DNA from 3 places in the Bacillus sp. FAU20 genome. Region 2 is predicted to be linked to each of the others. Evidence: riboswitches for the same ligand, from Rfam matches in the RefSeq annotation. Region 2 holds a riboswitch; each other region holds the start of a gene.
The links. A riboswitch is a leader RNA that binds a small molecule or an ion and turns the genes downstream of it on or off. The one in region 2 is predicted to bind S-adenosylmethionine.
Positions count from the first base shown of each region.

Region 1: linked by a shared signal. The riboswitch ahead of AC0OM3_RS13185 (MetQ/NlpA family ABC transporter substrate-binding protein) and the one ahead of AC0OM3_RS09220 (hypothetical protein) in region 2 are both predicted to bind S-adenosylmethionine.
Region 3: linked by a shared signal. The riboswitch ahead of AC0OM3_RS19895 (bifunctional O-acetylhomoserine aminocarboxypropyltransferase/cysteine synthase) and the one ahead of AC0OM3_RS09220 (hypothetical protein) in region 2 are both predicted to bind S-adenosylmethionine.

Region 1 covers NZ_JBVYHY010000017.1:142,660-147,798, forward strand. Annotated here, with positions in the region: gene AC0OM3_RS13170 (SDR family oxidoreductase) at 88-864, shown strand; gene AC0OM3_RS13175 (methionine ABC transporter permease) at 902-1,570, opposite strand; gene AC0OM3_RS13180 (methionine ABC transporter ATP-binding protein) at 1,545-2,585, opposite strand; gene AC0OM3_RS13185 (MetQ/NlpA family ABC transporter substrate-binding protein) at 2,598-3,410, opposite strand; SAM riboswitch class I at 3,496-3,610, opposite strand; gene AC0OM3_RS13190 (NAD(P)-dependent alcohol dehydrogenase) at 3,690-4,598, opposite strand; gene AC0OM3_RS13195 (DUF6612 family protein) at 4,756-5,139, shown strand, end outside.
Region 2 covers NZ_JBVYHY010000011.1:156,938-162,076, reverse strand. Annotated here, with positions in the region: gene AC0OM3_RS09245 (short-chain fatty acid transporter) at 1-1,059, opposite strand, end outside; partial or broken gene AC0OM3_RS09240 (TIGR00366 family protein) at 1,183-1,309, shown strand; gene AC0OM3_RS09235 (hypothetical protein) at 1,350-1,703, opposite strand; gene AC0OM3_RS09230 (NAD(P)H-dependent oxidoreductase) at 1,700-2,275, opposite strand; gene AC0OM3_RS09225 (SWIM zinc finger family protein) at 2,299-2,688, opposite strand; gene AC0OM3_RS09220 (hypothetical protein) at 2,953-3,210, opposite strand; SAM riboswitch class I at 3,311-3,409, opposite strand; gene AC0OM3_RS09215 (hypothetical protein) at 3,541-3,732, shown strand; gene AC0OM3_RS09210 (YwiC-like family protein) at 3,763-4,485, opposite strand; gene AC0OM3_RS09205 (ECF transporter S component) at 4,668-5,139, opposite strand, start outside.
Region 3 covers NZ_JBVYHY010000022.1:312,996-318,134, reverse strand. Annotated here, with positions in the region: gene AC0OM3_RS19905 (transcriptional regulator YeiL) at 31-702, opposite strand; gene AC0OM3_RS19900 (YjjG family noncanonical pyrimidine nucleotidase) at 811-1,506, shown strand; SAM riboswitch class I at 1,689-1,793, shown strand; gene AC0OM3_RS19895 (bifunctional O-acetylhomoserine aminocarboxypropyltransferase/cysteine synthase) at 1,886-3,184, shown strand; gene metA (homoserine O-acetyltransferase MetA) at 3,168-4,073, shown strand; gene AC0OM3_RS19885 (homoserine dehydrogenase) at 4,215-5,139, shown strand, end outside.

The DNA of each region.
Region 1 (5,139 bases), on a different contig from region 2:
AGATACCTATTTTATGTATCTGTCTTTTTTGTGGGAAAGTTTATATCTCTTATATAAAATATGCGTCCTTTAAATTTGGAGGAGTATATGATAAACCAATTAAAAAATAAGGTAGCAGTTATTACAGGGGTAAGTCGTCTAGATGGTATAGGCGCAGCGATTTGTAAAGAATTAGCTGAATCAGGATACGATATATTTTTTACGTATTGGACAGCTTACGATAAAGAGATGCCTTGGGGCATTGATGAAAATGAACAAATACAATTAGAAGAAGAGCTATTACAAAAAGGTGTTAGAGTATCGAGTATGGAGTTAGATTTAACTCAGAATGATGCACCGAGAGAGCTTATAAATAGAGTTACTGAACAAATTGGATACCCTCATATATTAATTAATAATGCAGCGTATTCTACGAATAATGATTTCTTTAATTTGACTGCTGAAGAATTGGATAGGCATTATATGGTGAATATTCGTGCGACTACATTGCTCAGTAGTCAATTTTCCCGGGGATTTGATAAGAAATCTGGTGGTAGAATTGTGAATATGACTTCGGGGCAATTTCAAGGTCCTATGGCAGGAGAACTAGCTTATGCGACAACGAAGGGAGCTATTGATGCTCTTACTAGTACGTTGTCAGCAGAGGTAGCTCATTTAGGAATAACAGTGAATGCAATTAATCCAGGACCAACCGATACAGGATGGATGACTGAAGAGATAAAACAAGGGTTAAAGCCGATGTTTCCTTTTGGCAGAATTGGTGAGCCAAGGGATGCAGCTAGACTCATTAAATTTTTAGTAAGTGAAGAAGCTGAGTGGATTACTGGGCAAGTTATTCATTCAGAAGGTGGATTTAAAAGATAAAAAGAAGGTATCTCACCTTGGTGAGATACCTTCTTTTTTAATCTTTCTTCAGTCTTCGTGCAACACCATTCCCTAAAGATTGTAATCCTTGAACGAGGATAATTAAAATAAAGACCGTTGCATACATTACTTCAGGCTCGTAGCGTAAATGTCCGAAGCGGTATGCTAAATCCCCTAATCCGCCAGCACCTACAAGGCCAGCCATTGCTGTTGCGCCAATTAAGCCAATTGTTGCAATTGTTAATCCAAGTACAAGGGAGGGACGAGCTTCTTTCACCATGACGTGCCAAATGATTTTTATAGTAGAGACTCCCATCGCTTGGTAGGCTTCAATGACACCGCGATCGACTTCTAGTAAAGCTGTCTCCATTAAACGTGCGATATAAGGGGCTGTGAAGACGACAAGCGGTACGATAACACCTTGCACGCCAATGGATGTTCCCATTAGAAACTTTGTAAAAGGCAAGATAAAGAATAATAGAATGATAAATGGAAGAGAGCGAATAACATTAATAACCGTATTAAGAATAGGATAGATGATTTTATTTTCACGCTGCCCACCAGGTCTCGTTAAAACAAGTGTGACGCCAAGTGGCAGTGCAATAAGGATCGAGATGAGTAATGAAATAGATGTCATTTGAAAGGTTTGGATTGTGGCTTCCCATATGACTTTACCCCATTCATCCAAAAAGGACTTGTTTCCCATAATCTGTTCTACCTCCTTCTACGATGATTCCTTGCTCTTGTAAAAATGATAAAGCACGGTGGATTTCATTTTGTTCCCCTTGCATATGAACGACTAGTTTCCCATATGCTTCATGTTTTAACTGCGTAATATTACCGGATAAAATATTCGGATACACTTGGAAACGTTTTGTGGCAACGGCTAAGGCAGGTTCCCCTGAAGTAGTGCCAATAAATGAAAGTGTTACAATTTCTCCAGTACGTTGTAGTTCTTTCTGTACCTCTTCTGGAATTTTCGCTGCAAATGCGCTATTTACAAATTTCTTCGTTGTTACATGTTGTGGGTTTGTGAAAATATCTTTTACAGTTCCACTTTCGACTACAGATCCATGTTCCATAACAGCAACGCGGTCACATATACGCTGGATGACATTCATTTCATGTGTAATGAGTAAAATCGTAATTCCGATTTCTTCGTTAATCTTTAATAGCAAATCAAGGATAGAATCGGTTGTTTCTGGATCTAATGCGCTCGTTGCTTCATCACTTAATAACACTTCAGGTTCATGTGATAGCGCACGAGCAATTGCAACACGCTGTTTTTGACCACCAGAAAGTTCGCTTGGATACGCATCTTTTCGATTAAAAAGATCGACAATGCGTAAATACTTTTCTACTCTTTTTTCAATTTCTGCTTTTGGAATGCCAGCAAGCCGTAACGGTAATGCGATATTTTCATAAACGGTAACAGTTTTAAGTAAATTGAATCCTTGAAAGATCATTCCGATTTTTTGTCTCGCTTTTGCTAGTTCTTTTGTCGATAACGTTGTTAAGTCTTGTTCGTTTACAATGATATTTCCTGTCGTTGGTTTTTCTAATAAATTTACACATCGAATCAATGTACTTTTACCAGCGCCACTATACCCAATGATTCCAAATACCTCGCCTTTTTCTACTTTAAGGGAAGTAGACTTAAGAGCCTCAACATTCCCTTTTTTTGTTGTAAATACTTTGGATATGTTTTGTAATTCAATCATTATCGTCAGCTCCTACCAAGATGGTAAAATTGAACCATCAAATTTTTTCTCGATAAACTCTTTTACTTCTTTAGATTGATAAGCTTTCTTTAATTTATTTACAACGGCATCATCTTTATTTTCAGTACGAACAACAACCCAGTTCACATATGGTGAATCTTTTCCTTCGCGGAAAATAGAATCTTTCGCTGGACTTAATTTTGCACCTAATGCAAAGTTTGTGTTAATTGCAGCTGCTTTCACTTCACTTAGTTGCGTTGGTAATTGAGATGCCTCTAATTCGACAATCTTTAATTTTTTTGGATTTTCAATTACATCTTTTGCAGTCGCTTTTTCTGTAGCCTTTGGATCAACTTTTAAAACCCCTGCTTTTTCAAATAATTTTAAAGCTCGAAGTTCATTTGTTGGGTCATTTGGTACAGCAATTGCGTCGCCCTCTTTTAAATCTTTTACATCTTTTACATCTTTAGAATATACGCCCATAGGGAATGTTACTGTTGAAAATACTTCAGTTAATTTCATATTGCGTTCAGCTTTAAATACATCTAAATAAGATTTCGTTTGGTAGCTATTTACATCAAGGCTTTTTTCATCTAATGATACGTTTGGCGCTACATAATCATTAAATACTTTTATATCAATTTCGAGACCATCTTTTGCTGCAACTTCTTTTACCTTTTCAAAAATTTGTTCATGTGGTCCACCTGTTACACCGACAGTAATCTTTTTCTCGTCTAATGCTTTTACCTCTTTATTTGAACTCACGCTACATGCGCCTAATAACAATACTGCTCCGCTTACAATGCTTAATAATACCTTTTTCATCTATAAATCCCCCTTCATATACGTTCCAAAATAAAAAGCACCTCCCAAAAATAAGAGAGGTGCCGAATAGACGAAATAGATTCCTCTCTTATCTTCCAAAACGAAAAATCGTTTTGCAGGAATTAGCACCTTAGCTTATACGTCATAAGCTCGGTTGCCGGGCATCATCGGGCCAGTCCCTCCGCCACTCTTGATAAGAGTATGTGTATGTAGTTTTGAATATGGTACTAATAGTAAATCGTACAAAAAGAATTGTCAATAATATTTTCAGAATATATTTTATTTTAAGGTAATCGAAACGTTTCCCTTTTTATGTCCTTTTTCTACATATATATGAGCTTCAGCAATTTCTTCTAATCGGTAAGTTCTATCAATAACAGGTTTTAGCTTTTCTGTTTCAGCTAGTTGTTTTAGCAGGTTCATATCTTCTTTACTGACCTTTGCCATCATTCCGTTCACAGATACATATTTTCCATTAGGCATTAATGCATCTGTACAAAGAGACTTTTTATATTTTCCAACTGCATCAAATATAATATCGTAGTGCTCGCCCTGCTTAGTAAAATCTTCTTTCATATAATCAATTACGTTGTCTGCCCCTAATGTTGTTACTAAATCGAAATTCGAACTACTACAAATGGCTGTGACAGTCGCCCCGAAGTATTTAGCAAGTTGTATGGCAGCTGTCCCTACTGACCCAGAGGCGCCGTATATAAGTACTCGTTGCCCTTTTTTTATCTGTCCTTTTCTAAGGAAGTGTAATGCTGAAGTTCCGCCAAAAGGAATAACGGCAGCTTCTTCATATGTCACATTGGTAGGTTTTAATGCTATTAATCCACTTTCATGCACGCATGTGTATTCCGCATAACCACCAAGGTTTAGTTCTGTTAATGCAAAAACTTGATCTCCCTTTTTAAATTGTGTTACATCTGTTCCAATGTCTTCGATTTCACCGGATAACTCTACGCCAAGTATAGGTTTTCTCGGTTTTCTGAAACCTAATATGATCCACATAGGAATCCAAAATAAGGGGGGGCTATTAAAGCCACGTATTCTACAATCTCCAGTCGATACACTTGTTGCGTGAATTTTAACTAATACTTCATTTTTTTTAGGTTTAGGCTTTTCTACATTTTGAAGCTGGAGAACATTAGGTGGTCCATACTTTGTGCAAATAATAGCTTTCATAATGACCTCCTGAAATGAGTTGTTATTATTTACAACATATTTAAAGTTTTTCTCAAACATGTTGCTATATAGAAAATAAATTTAAAGAGGAATATTAAGAATTATATGGATTTCATAGGAAAAGAGATGATATTATTTTTGGGGAGGAGGGGATGTTATGAAAAAATTTATTTTAATTTCAAGTTTAGTACTTGCAGTCGGTCTAGGAGTAGGGTGTAGTAATGAGAAAACAAAAAAGACTGATGAACCGAAAAAAGAAGTTGTGCAGAAAGAAAAGGAATTAACAGCGAAGGATGTTTTTAATAAAGCGAATGAAGCTTTTAAAAACGAAGAAAATGTAACGATGACATATGATGTGGGAATAAAGGCTGAAGGAACAGAGATGAATGTAATAAAGGCTAAAATGCAACTAGAGCCGAAGAAAAAAAATTCTCGTTCTGAAATGAATGTTTCTGGTACAGAGGTTGTTGTTTATGATGTGGGTGGCAAAATTGCTGGTCAGTTAAAAAATCCTAATACGGGTGAAATTATGTCTGTACCA
Region 2 (5,139 bases):
CTTTGACGCAATGGATGCCATCCATTCAATGATTGAGCTTCCCAAACCTGAACTACCTAAAACAGCAATAATCCCTGCATAAAATGGAAACTGTAAGATAATTGGAGAAATGGATTGCGCAGATTCTTTGAATCCTTGTGCAAAGTTACCAAGAGAACCATGTAGGAGCAAACCAAGTGACAAGAAAAACAAATTAATGATATTTAAATCTAAACTATGACCGTTCATGAATTCATAAACACAATACAACGTGCCGATTGCGCCTAATATTATTCCTAAAACTGGTGTCCATTCCAGTTTTTCCGCAGGAGTTAAACTTTTTTGAGGAGGTTTTACAAAAGAATTTGTATCAGTTTCGATTGCTTTATAGCTGATAATCCCACTTTTGGGAGCCATAAGTACAATAATAATTGGCATCGTGATGAATAGAGTGAAAAAAATAATTAAAGTAGAGTAACTAAAGATTGTTTGTGAGGTAGGAATAATTCCAATCATATCTACAAGAAAATGATCCTTTGTGGCAATTGTCAGGCCAATAGAACTGGAGAGACCTGCGCTATATAAGGCTGTCGGAGCATAAGCAGCTGCTACAAGTAATGGAAAATGTGCATTCGCATTCTTTTTTGCTACTTCCTTTGCAATGATAGCTCCCACAACTACGGCTAGACCCCAATTGATATAGTATGCAATTGCACTGATCAAAAATGTCATCGTATAGGCCTTTTGAGGTGTATCGGCTAACTTTGCAACAGACTGCAAGGCTCTATTAATAAACGGGACAGAAGCTAACGTCATCCCTGTAACCATTAGCAATACCATTTGCATTGTAAACGTTAAATAAGTCCAAAACCCATCCCCCCAAGATTTTACGATTTTGTACGGATTTGAGGGATTCATCAACAAAGCTATAATGAAAGTAAATAAAGTGAGCAGCACTGCAATAACAAAGGCATCCGGGACATATTTCTGAGACCATCTCGAAAATATATTTGCACATCGTGTAAGCAACGATTCTTTCTTTTCTGGTTCTGAATTTGTCTCCATTAAGGAATGTTTCATAAATATTCTCCTTTCTAAATTTTAATAAGGTAAATATAAATAACATTCCACAAAAGAAAATAAAATCCTTTTGCACTTGCTGCATATTAATCAACTAGATCAATATTCAAATACCGTTTCTTTCAACCTTTCTGGGCATTACCAGCATTAGCGATAGCTGGTTTAGGTGCTCGTGACATTATGGGATTTTGTGTTGTGAACTTACTATATGCGGGTTTTATCATTTAGTCTATACTTCTTATTTATTTAAACGAAAAGCTAGTTTTATACTAGTTTTTTTACATAATAAATCATTTATTTCCCATGCAATTTATAACTGTATTCCACTCTACGTCCTTAAGATGTAATGCCTCAAACGCAAAAAAATCTTCACACACTTTTTCAATTAGATATGGATTTTCCCTCAAAAAATTCCACTGTAATACTTTAGGAAGAAAATGCATTTCATATTCTTTACTTCCCCGTACTACCTCATCAACTTCTCTTTCACAAATTCCTTTTATCAAGTAGTCATTTCTTAACTCAATTTGAATTTGTTGAAATGTATCGCTGCATTTTTTCAATTGAAGTAAACGCGTAACATACTTCCGAAAAAGTTCGCCATCATACTGAACACAGTTTATAATACGGTCGACTTCATTCATAATGTACGAGCCTTTTCTTCTATTTGTAATAACCATTTTTCACGCTTTGATACTTTACTCGTTTTCACAGATTGAAACACTGACCGTTTTATATCGCGAATGCCACAAAAACGTAAAACACCTCTCTTCATCATAATCCAATCTGCTGATCGATATAACAATGCGACGTACCATAGAGGCGAGTCTAACGTATTAATAACCCACGCTTTTTTCCCTTGCAATAATCCTTTCGGCAGAACCCCTTCATATTTATAAGCAAATCCAGCTACGAAAATACGATCGATAAATCCTTTTAAAATTGCTGGCATCCCCCACCACCATATTGGATAGATGAATAAAAGTGTATCTGCTTCTTCTACTAACGTTCTGTACCGAGCTGTTTCTTCTTCATTTACTAAATCACGTCTTTTCTTCTCTTCATGAAATACGAGGACTGGATCAAATTGTTCTTTGTATAAATCAAGTACGGTAACTGAATGATTTGTTTCCTGTAGTCCTTTTTGCACATGATTTAAAATCGCCGCGTTAAAACTTGAAGGATTAGGATGAGCGTATACAATTAGTACATTCACTACATAACAACTCCCTCTATAAGTTAAAGTTTCCCCTTCTTTAACAACTTCTCTACAATTTGCACGTTTTTCGAACTTTGTAATAAACGGTTTAATACAGTAAGTAACTCTTCCTTTTCTAAATCTTTCAGTTTCTCTTTAACTGCACTCTCACCAGTGCCTTGAATATCATAAACAACTGCCGCCATACGTTTACAATAATTTTCATAGGGACACTCACAGTTACTTTCTGAAAAATCTTTGAGGTCGATAACGACTTCATAATTTCCTGCATTACCATTCACAAAAGCAAATACTTTATTAGCATGTACTTCAACATCTTCTACATGTCCATCTTCATAATATTCATATCCTCTATCAATAATATATTTCGGAATATGCCTATATAGTTCTTTTATTAAATAAGCATACATAACAACACCTCTTCCTTTAATTCCCTTTTGACTTCTAGAGCCCCTGCATGTTATTCTAATAACTGTCAAATAGCAAGTCTATATGACAAAATGACTGACACCTATTCGGCGAAGGTGTCTCTTTTCATTTGCAGCCGATATGAATTGCCTCTTTCAGGCACATTCAATTTTTGACACTACACACTCAACACCATTCCCTGTATCAGGCTGCTTTAGCAGTCTTTTACTCTACATACTCCGTTATTTTAAGAAAAAAAAGAGAGCTTAGCTCCCTTTTCTCGCCTTATACAATACCCCTTTTTCAGCATAGAGATATTCATCAGCTAATGTAATTTTCCCATCCAGTTTTAGTTCGTCTAATAATCTTGATAAATAAAATTGATGCAACATCTTTTTCGTGAATTTTCCTTCATGATGCGAAACGATATGTTCTTGAATATCTAACAATGATATCGGCTTATCTTGCTCTATCATATATTCATAAACTGTACTACGCAGTTTTACGTATTTTTCGAGTGTCACAGTAATGCGCAACCCCTTTCTTCTTAATATAAATTTTCGTAATCGGTTTTTTTGCAATAAAAAAACCTCTCCGATAAGAAGAAGTTACGTATATATCTTCGTCTTATCTCCCAGAACAAATATGTTCTGCTGGAATTAGCACCTGCATCGCGGTTGCTGGGTTTCATCGGGCCAGTCCCTCCACCTCTCTGGATAAGAAAATATTCACTTAATTCTTACTATACGTAATTCCACTTTAATTGTCAAACAAATATAATAAATATAACAAATTATATTTTCTTCCTTACTGTTCATACTACCCATATACGAACATGCAAGGAGGATTATGAAATGCATCAAAATGCTCGCGGATATGTACAAGATTCTTTTCAATCATTACAAGAAGCTAAAAATTGTTTAGAAGAAGCGCTCGAAACAGTTGAAAAAGATTTTAATCGCGCTCGTATTGAACAATCACTTTATGCTGTTGAACAAGCTATTCAACGTTGCGAGTACACCGTTCACATTTTAGAAAAAGATTAAAAACTTCCCATCAATTGATGGGAAGTTTTTTCAAATGGCATACTTCATAATTATTGCCGTTATGATTAAAAAATATACAGAATTAGCAATTTCTAAAATTCCTACTTTTATAATAGAAATTTTTTTGCCATACAACACAATTGCTCGAATGACACTTGGTATAAAAATAAGAGAACACCACGGATTAATCGCAAATACAATTATCGTTAATAAGATATGATATCCCCAAGATATAAGACGATACTTCGGGTTATTTTTTTCACGAATCATCGTTTTCACATAGAACGTACTACCTAAAAAGTATAAAAATGAAATAAGTGCAATGAATAAAGCTGTATGATCGATTTGCTTCATTGAAAAGTAATAACTAATTAACCCACCGATACAAAACACAATGATTGCACAAATATCATTTAATAGTGCTCTTTCATTTTTTTGACGGGCGTAATACATATTCACTATAAATAATGGAATCATTACTATTACGAATAAAAGAATTCGCCACTCATATAATAAAGAAATCATCCCAAATAGGAACGCAATAATGAAATAAACAATGGCAGCTTGTAAAAACTCTTTTTTTCGTCTTTGCTTTATGTACGTAAGAAATGGATACGTGGCTAAATAGATAAAAAACCACGCTAAAAACAATGGAATATGATAAATAGTAGGTTTCCCAAGTATGACACTTAATAAAAAAGGAATAACAAGCATGGCCCATGCACCATGTTGCTTCGGAATAACTAACTTCATTAACTATACACCTCACTTTTGAAAAAAGTTCTCACCTACCATTATACAAATAATTTTATATAATAACGGATGCATATTAAATCAATTTTTTGACAAAAAAATGCTCCTTACAATATGTAAGAAGCATGAAAGAGGCAAACGAATATGTAAGTCGCGACCCTACCTTATATGAGTATGCTTTTCTATGTCACGTTATGCTCATCTAATATACCGTATTTCTTTTTAAATCTTGTAAGAATCGTAATCCAAGATGTACTAAATAGTAGTAAGAAAATAACATTCGAAATCGCATGGCTCAAATCAAAGTAAAAACTTGCGATATAATACGAAATGACAGTTTCCCACGTTGCTTCTCGTATAAAACCGAGAAGGCCCCAGAAATTCATAATCCAGCCAAATAAAAAGCCAACAATTACTCCGTAAAGAAGTCTTCCCCATAGCTTTTTCATAAAAAATGTATTACGAAGTAGACCTGCTATAAAACCAATCATACCCCACGAAAACATTTGCCACGGTGTCCATGGACCTTGTCCTAAAAAAATATTGGATACGATTGCTGCTGTAGCACCAATCATAAAACCAGTTTCACTTCCAAATACAATTGCAGAAACGATAATGACAAAAGAAGTTGGTTGTACACTTGGTAAAATAGAA
Region 3 (5,139 bases), on a different contig from region 2:
TATTAACGTTTACATGTTAATGCTGTTTTTTTATATTTTTAGTTCATCAGCAAGTTTTTCTAATGTATTTCGATCTTGTATATAATATGTTCGGCCTTCTTTTCTTAAATAATTTTGTTGGCAAAACTGATTTAATACATATAAAAGATGACGGTAGCTGACATTTAAATATTCCGAGGCCTCGGTATGCTTTTCTATATAACAATTATTTTGCTCTGTTAATAAAATAAAAGCAGCTAATCGATTTTCAAAAGGATAACTATAGTTTTTTGCGTAATTTTCAGTGCGAGTAATTGTCTTTTCTCCAATAAATTTACATAAGTGCTGTAAAAACGTTGCATCTTGTAATAAAAGTTGCTGACAATCTTTAAGAGGAAGTGCCAAACATACACAATCTTCTAGTACTTCAACGGATTTAGTAATATTTTCTACTCCTATTAATCCTAATTCTCCGATAAAAGATGGTGCTTGAATAAAGTTAATTAATGAAACCTTCCCGTTTTGATGACTCATATATATTTTTGCTTTCCTAGAAATTAAGTAATAGAGATAAGGGAGAGCATTTCCTTCGCTACATATCATCTCTTTCGTTTGAAAAGAATGCAGCTCTACATATGGCAAGACATGAAATGAAAATGGGGTATGGAATTGATGGATTCGCATGTATTGATAAATTTCTTCCTCATTTTTGCTGATTTTCATATTTTCACCCCCCATGTATAGTATGAGATATCTCCTATTATCTTTACAAGAAGGAATGATACGATTTATGTAAATTTGTTTTTGTAGAAAAGAGAGTGTGAGGGGTTTATGAAAAAATACAAAATACTATTATTTGATGTAGATGATACATTGTTAGATTTTCACAAGGCAGAAAAAGAAGCGTTACGTATGCTGTTTGAAGAGAAAGGGATTCCTCTAAGTAGAGAGGTCGAAGCGCATTATAAAAAAGTTAATAAAGGTCTTTGGGATGCTTTTGAAAAAGGTGAACTATCACGCGATGAAGTTGTAAATACACGATTCTCTCTGTTGTTTAAAGAGTATGGAGAAGAAGTAGATGGGATATTATTCGAAAATAATTATCGTAGCTACTTAGAAGAAGGAGATCAACTTATGCAAGGTGCGTTTGAATTTATAAATCAAATTCAAGGGGAGTATGAATTGTATATAGTGACAAATGGTGTTTCTAAGACGCAAGATAAACGTTTGCGTAATGCAGGGTTACATTCATTGTTTAAAGATGTTTTTGTTTCTGAAGATACAGGTTTTCAAAAGCCGATGAAAGAGTATTTTGATTATGTTTTTGAACGGATTCCTAACTTTGCACTTGAAGAAGGGCTGATTATTGGAGATTCATTAAGCGCTGATATTAAAGGTGGATATGTAGCGGGAATTGATACTTGTTGGTTTAATCCAGAAAGAAAATTAAATGATAGTGGGATTATACCGACATATGAAGTGCATAATTTTGAAGAATTATACGCTCTATTAAAACAGTTTGTTTAATGAAAATAGATGATTCGGGTTTATTTTACATGAATCATTTTTTTCTAAGGTATTTTTCGAGTTAGTATGGAATATAATTCTTTTGTTGCTTTATATGAAACTGTTAACATTTATTTTAGAACATTCAGAAAAACTGTTTGACATTAGGAAATTATTGCTATAAAATCAACGGTAATTGCATAGTCTTATCAAGAAAAGGTGGAGGGACAGGCCCGATGAAACCTTGGCAACAGCCGTATAACGGAATTGTGCCAAATCCTGCAGGTAGTAATCCTGAGAGATAAGAAAGAGCCTTTAGAGCGTGTTTTCAAACTGCTCCTTTCTTGTTTTCAGGAAAGGGGCAGTTTTTTATTTTGTATAAAAGAAAGGAGAATGAGAGATGGGAGAATCATGGGGAAAAGGAACGATTTGTGTGCAAGGTGGCTATACGCCAAAGAATGGTGAACCACGTGTTTTACCACTTTATCAAAGCACAACGTATAAATACGATACTTCGGATGATTTAGCAGCTCTATTTAACTTAGAGGCAGAAGGATATATTTATACGCGTATTGGAAACCCTACTCTAGCCGCATTTGAGCAGAAGTTATCAGATTTAGAAGGCGGTGTAGGAGCTGTTGCAACGGCTTCTGGGCAAGCAGCTATTATGCTCGCCGTTTTAAATATTTGTAGTAGTGGGGATCATTTACTTTGTTCTTCAACGGTTTACGGGGGAACGTTTAATTTATTTGGAGTGAGTTTGCGTAAACTGGGCATTGATGTTACGTTCTTTAATCCAAATTTAACGGCAGATGAAATTACGGCGCTTGCTAATGACAAGACGAAACTTATCTATGCAGAATCGTTAGGAAATCCAGCGATGAATGTTTTAAATTTTAAAGAATTTTCAGCTGCTGCTAAAGAATTAGAGGTACCTTTTATCGTTGATAATACATTAGCAACTCCTTATTTATGCCAGGCGCTTGAACATGGGGCCAATATTATTGTTCATTCTACGACTAAATATATCGATGGGCATGCGAGCTCCTTAGGCGGTATTGTAATTGACGGTGGAAACTTTGATTGGACAAATGGGAAGTATCCTGAACTTGTTGAACCAGATCCAAGTTATCATGGTGTAAGTTACGTTCAAAACTTTGGTGCAGCAGCGTATATTGTGAAAGCACGTGTTCAGCTATTAAGAGATTATGGAAATTGTATGAGCCCATTCAATGCATATATTAGCAATATTGGCTTAGAAACATTGCATTTACGAATGGAACGTCATAGTGAAAATGCTCTTGCAGTTGCTAATTGGCTTGCTAATCATGAACGTATTGAATGGGTGAATTATCCGGGCTTAGATAGTAATGAAAATTACTCATTAGCACAACAGTATTTGAAAAAAGGTGCTAGTGGTGTTTTAACTTTCGGTATTAAAGGCGGATTAGAAGCAGCAAAAGAATTTATCGCAAATGTAAAACTAGCAACTCTCGTAACGCACGTAGCTGATGCACGAACTTGCGTTATACATCCTGCTAGTACGACGCATAGACAATTAAATGCTGAAGATCAGCGTTTAGCTGGTGTTACATCTGATTTAATTCGTTTATCGGTTGGTATAGAAGATGTTTCTGATATTATTGCAGATTTGGAAGCAGCTCTAGTTGGAGGCAAAACACATGCCGATCATAATTGATAAAGATTTACCGGCTCGCAAAGTGTTGCAAAAAGAAAATATTTTTGTAATGACGAAGGAGCGGGCAGAAACACAAGATATACGTGCTTTAAAAATTGCTATATTAAATTTAATGCCAACGAAGCAAGATACAGAGGCGCAATTACTTCGCTTAATTGGAAACACACCGTTACAATTAGATGTTCATTTGCTTCATATGGAATCACATCTATCTCGTAATGTAACGCAAGAACATTTAACAAGCTTTTATAAAACGTTTCGTGATATTGAAAATGAAAAGTTTGATGGGCTTATTATTACAGGAGCGCCAGTGGAGACCCTTGCTTTTGAAGAGGTAGATTATTGGGAAGAGCTTAAACATATTATGGAGTATTCAAAAACGAATGTAACATCTACGCTTCATATTTGCTGGGGAGCACAGGCTGGTTTGTACTATCATTATGGCGTTCCAAAGTATCCTCTTAAGGAAAAAATGTTCGGTGTGTTTGAACATGAAGTTTGCGAGCAACATGTGAAACTGTTACAAGGGTTTGATGAATTGTTTTTTGCCCCGCATTCTCGTCATACAGAAGTACGAGAGAGTGATATTAGAGAGGTGACAGAATTAACACTGTTAGCAAACTCTGAGGAAGCAGGTGTTCACCTTGTTATTGGGCAAGGAGGAAGACAAGTGTTTGCGCTTGGGCATAGTGAATATAGTTGTGACACGTTAAAGCAAGAATACGACCGGGACCGCCAAAAAGGGTTAAATATTGATGTGCCGAAAAACTATTTTAAGCATAATAATCCAAATGAGAAGCCGCTTGTACGGTGGAGGAGCCATGGGAATCTATTATTCTCTAATTGGCTGAATTATTACGTGTATCAAGAAACCCCTTATATATTGTAAAGAAAGATTGTGTAACACGTGGTAACGTTTTCCTTGTAAAGATTAACCTTTATTTTTCCGAATGTTCAAAATACATTGTTTTTCAGGTTTTTTACTCATATAATTTCATCTAAACACAATTTTTGAGGGGTGGAAAGTACTATGAAAGAAATTCAAGTTGGGTTATTAGGTCTTGGGACGGTTGGCAGTGGTGTGGTTCGTATTATTACGGATCATCAAGAACGACTCATACACCAAGTAGGTTGTCCAGTGAAGGTAACGAAAGTATTAGTGCAAAACATTGAGAAAGAGAGAGAGGTAGAGGTACCTTCTACTCTATTAACACAAGATGCACATGAAATTTTAGATAATCCAAATATTGATGTTGTCATCGAAGTGATGGGTGGCATTGATGATGCAAAATCATATATTTTACAAGCTTTAAAAAGCGGAAAGCATGTTGTAACTGCAAATAAAGACTTAATGGCATTACATGGAGCTGAATTATTAGCGACAGCAAAAGATAATAAGGCTGATTTATTCTATGAGGCGAGTGTGGCAGGGGGAATTCCAATTTTACGCAGTATCGTAGAAGGACTTTCTTCAGATCTTATTACGAAAGTAATGGGAATTGTAAATGGAACGACTAATTTTATTTTGACGAAAATGTCAGATGAAGGGAGAGCATATAACGACGTGTTAAAAGAAGCCCAACAACTTGGATTTGCAGAAGCGGATCCAACATCAGATGTAGAAGGTTTAGATGCAGCAAGAAAAATGACAATTTTGGCTACCCTTGGTTTCTCTACAAATGTAGAGCTTGGAGATGTGAAGGTAAAAGGGATTACTTCTATTACAGAAGAAGATATTGAATACAGTAAGAGTTTAGGATACACGATTAAATTAATCGGTCTTGCGAAGCGAGATGGTGAAAAATTAGAGGTTACAGTTGAACCGACTTTACTTCCAAATACACATCCTCTTGCGGCCGTGCAAAACGAATATAACGCTGTATATGTGTATGGTGAAGCAGTTGGAGAAACAATGTTTTATGGACCAGGTGCAGGAAGTTTACCGACAGCAACGG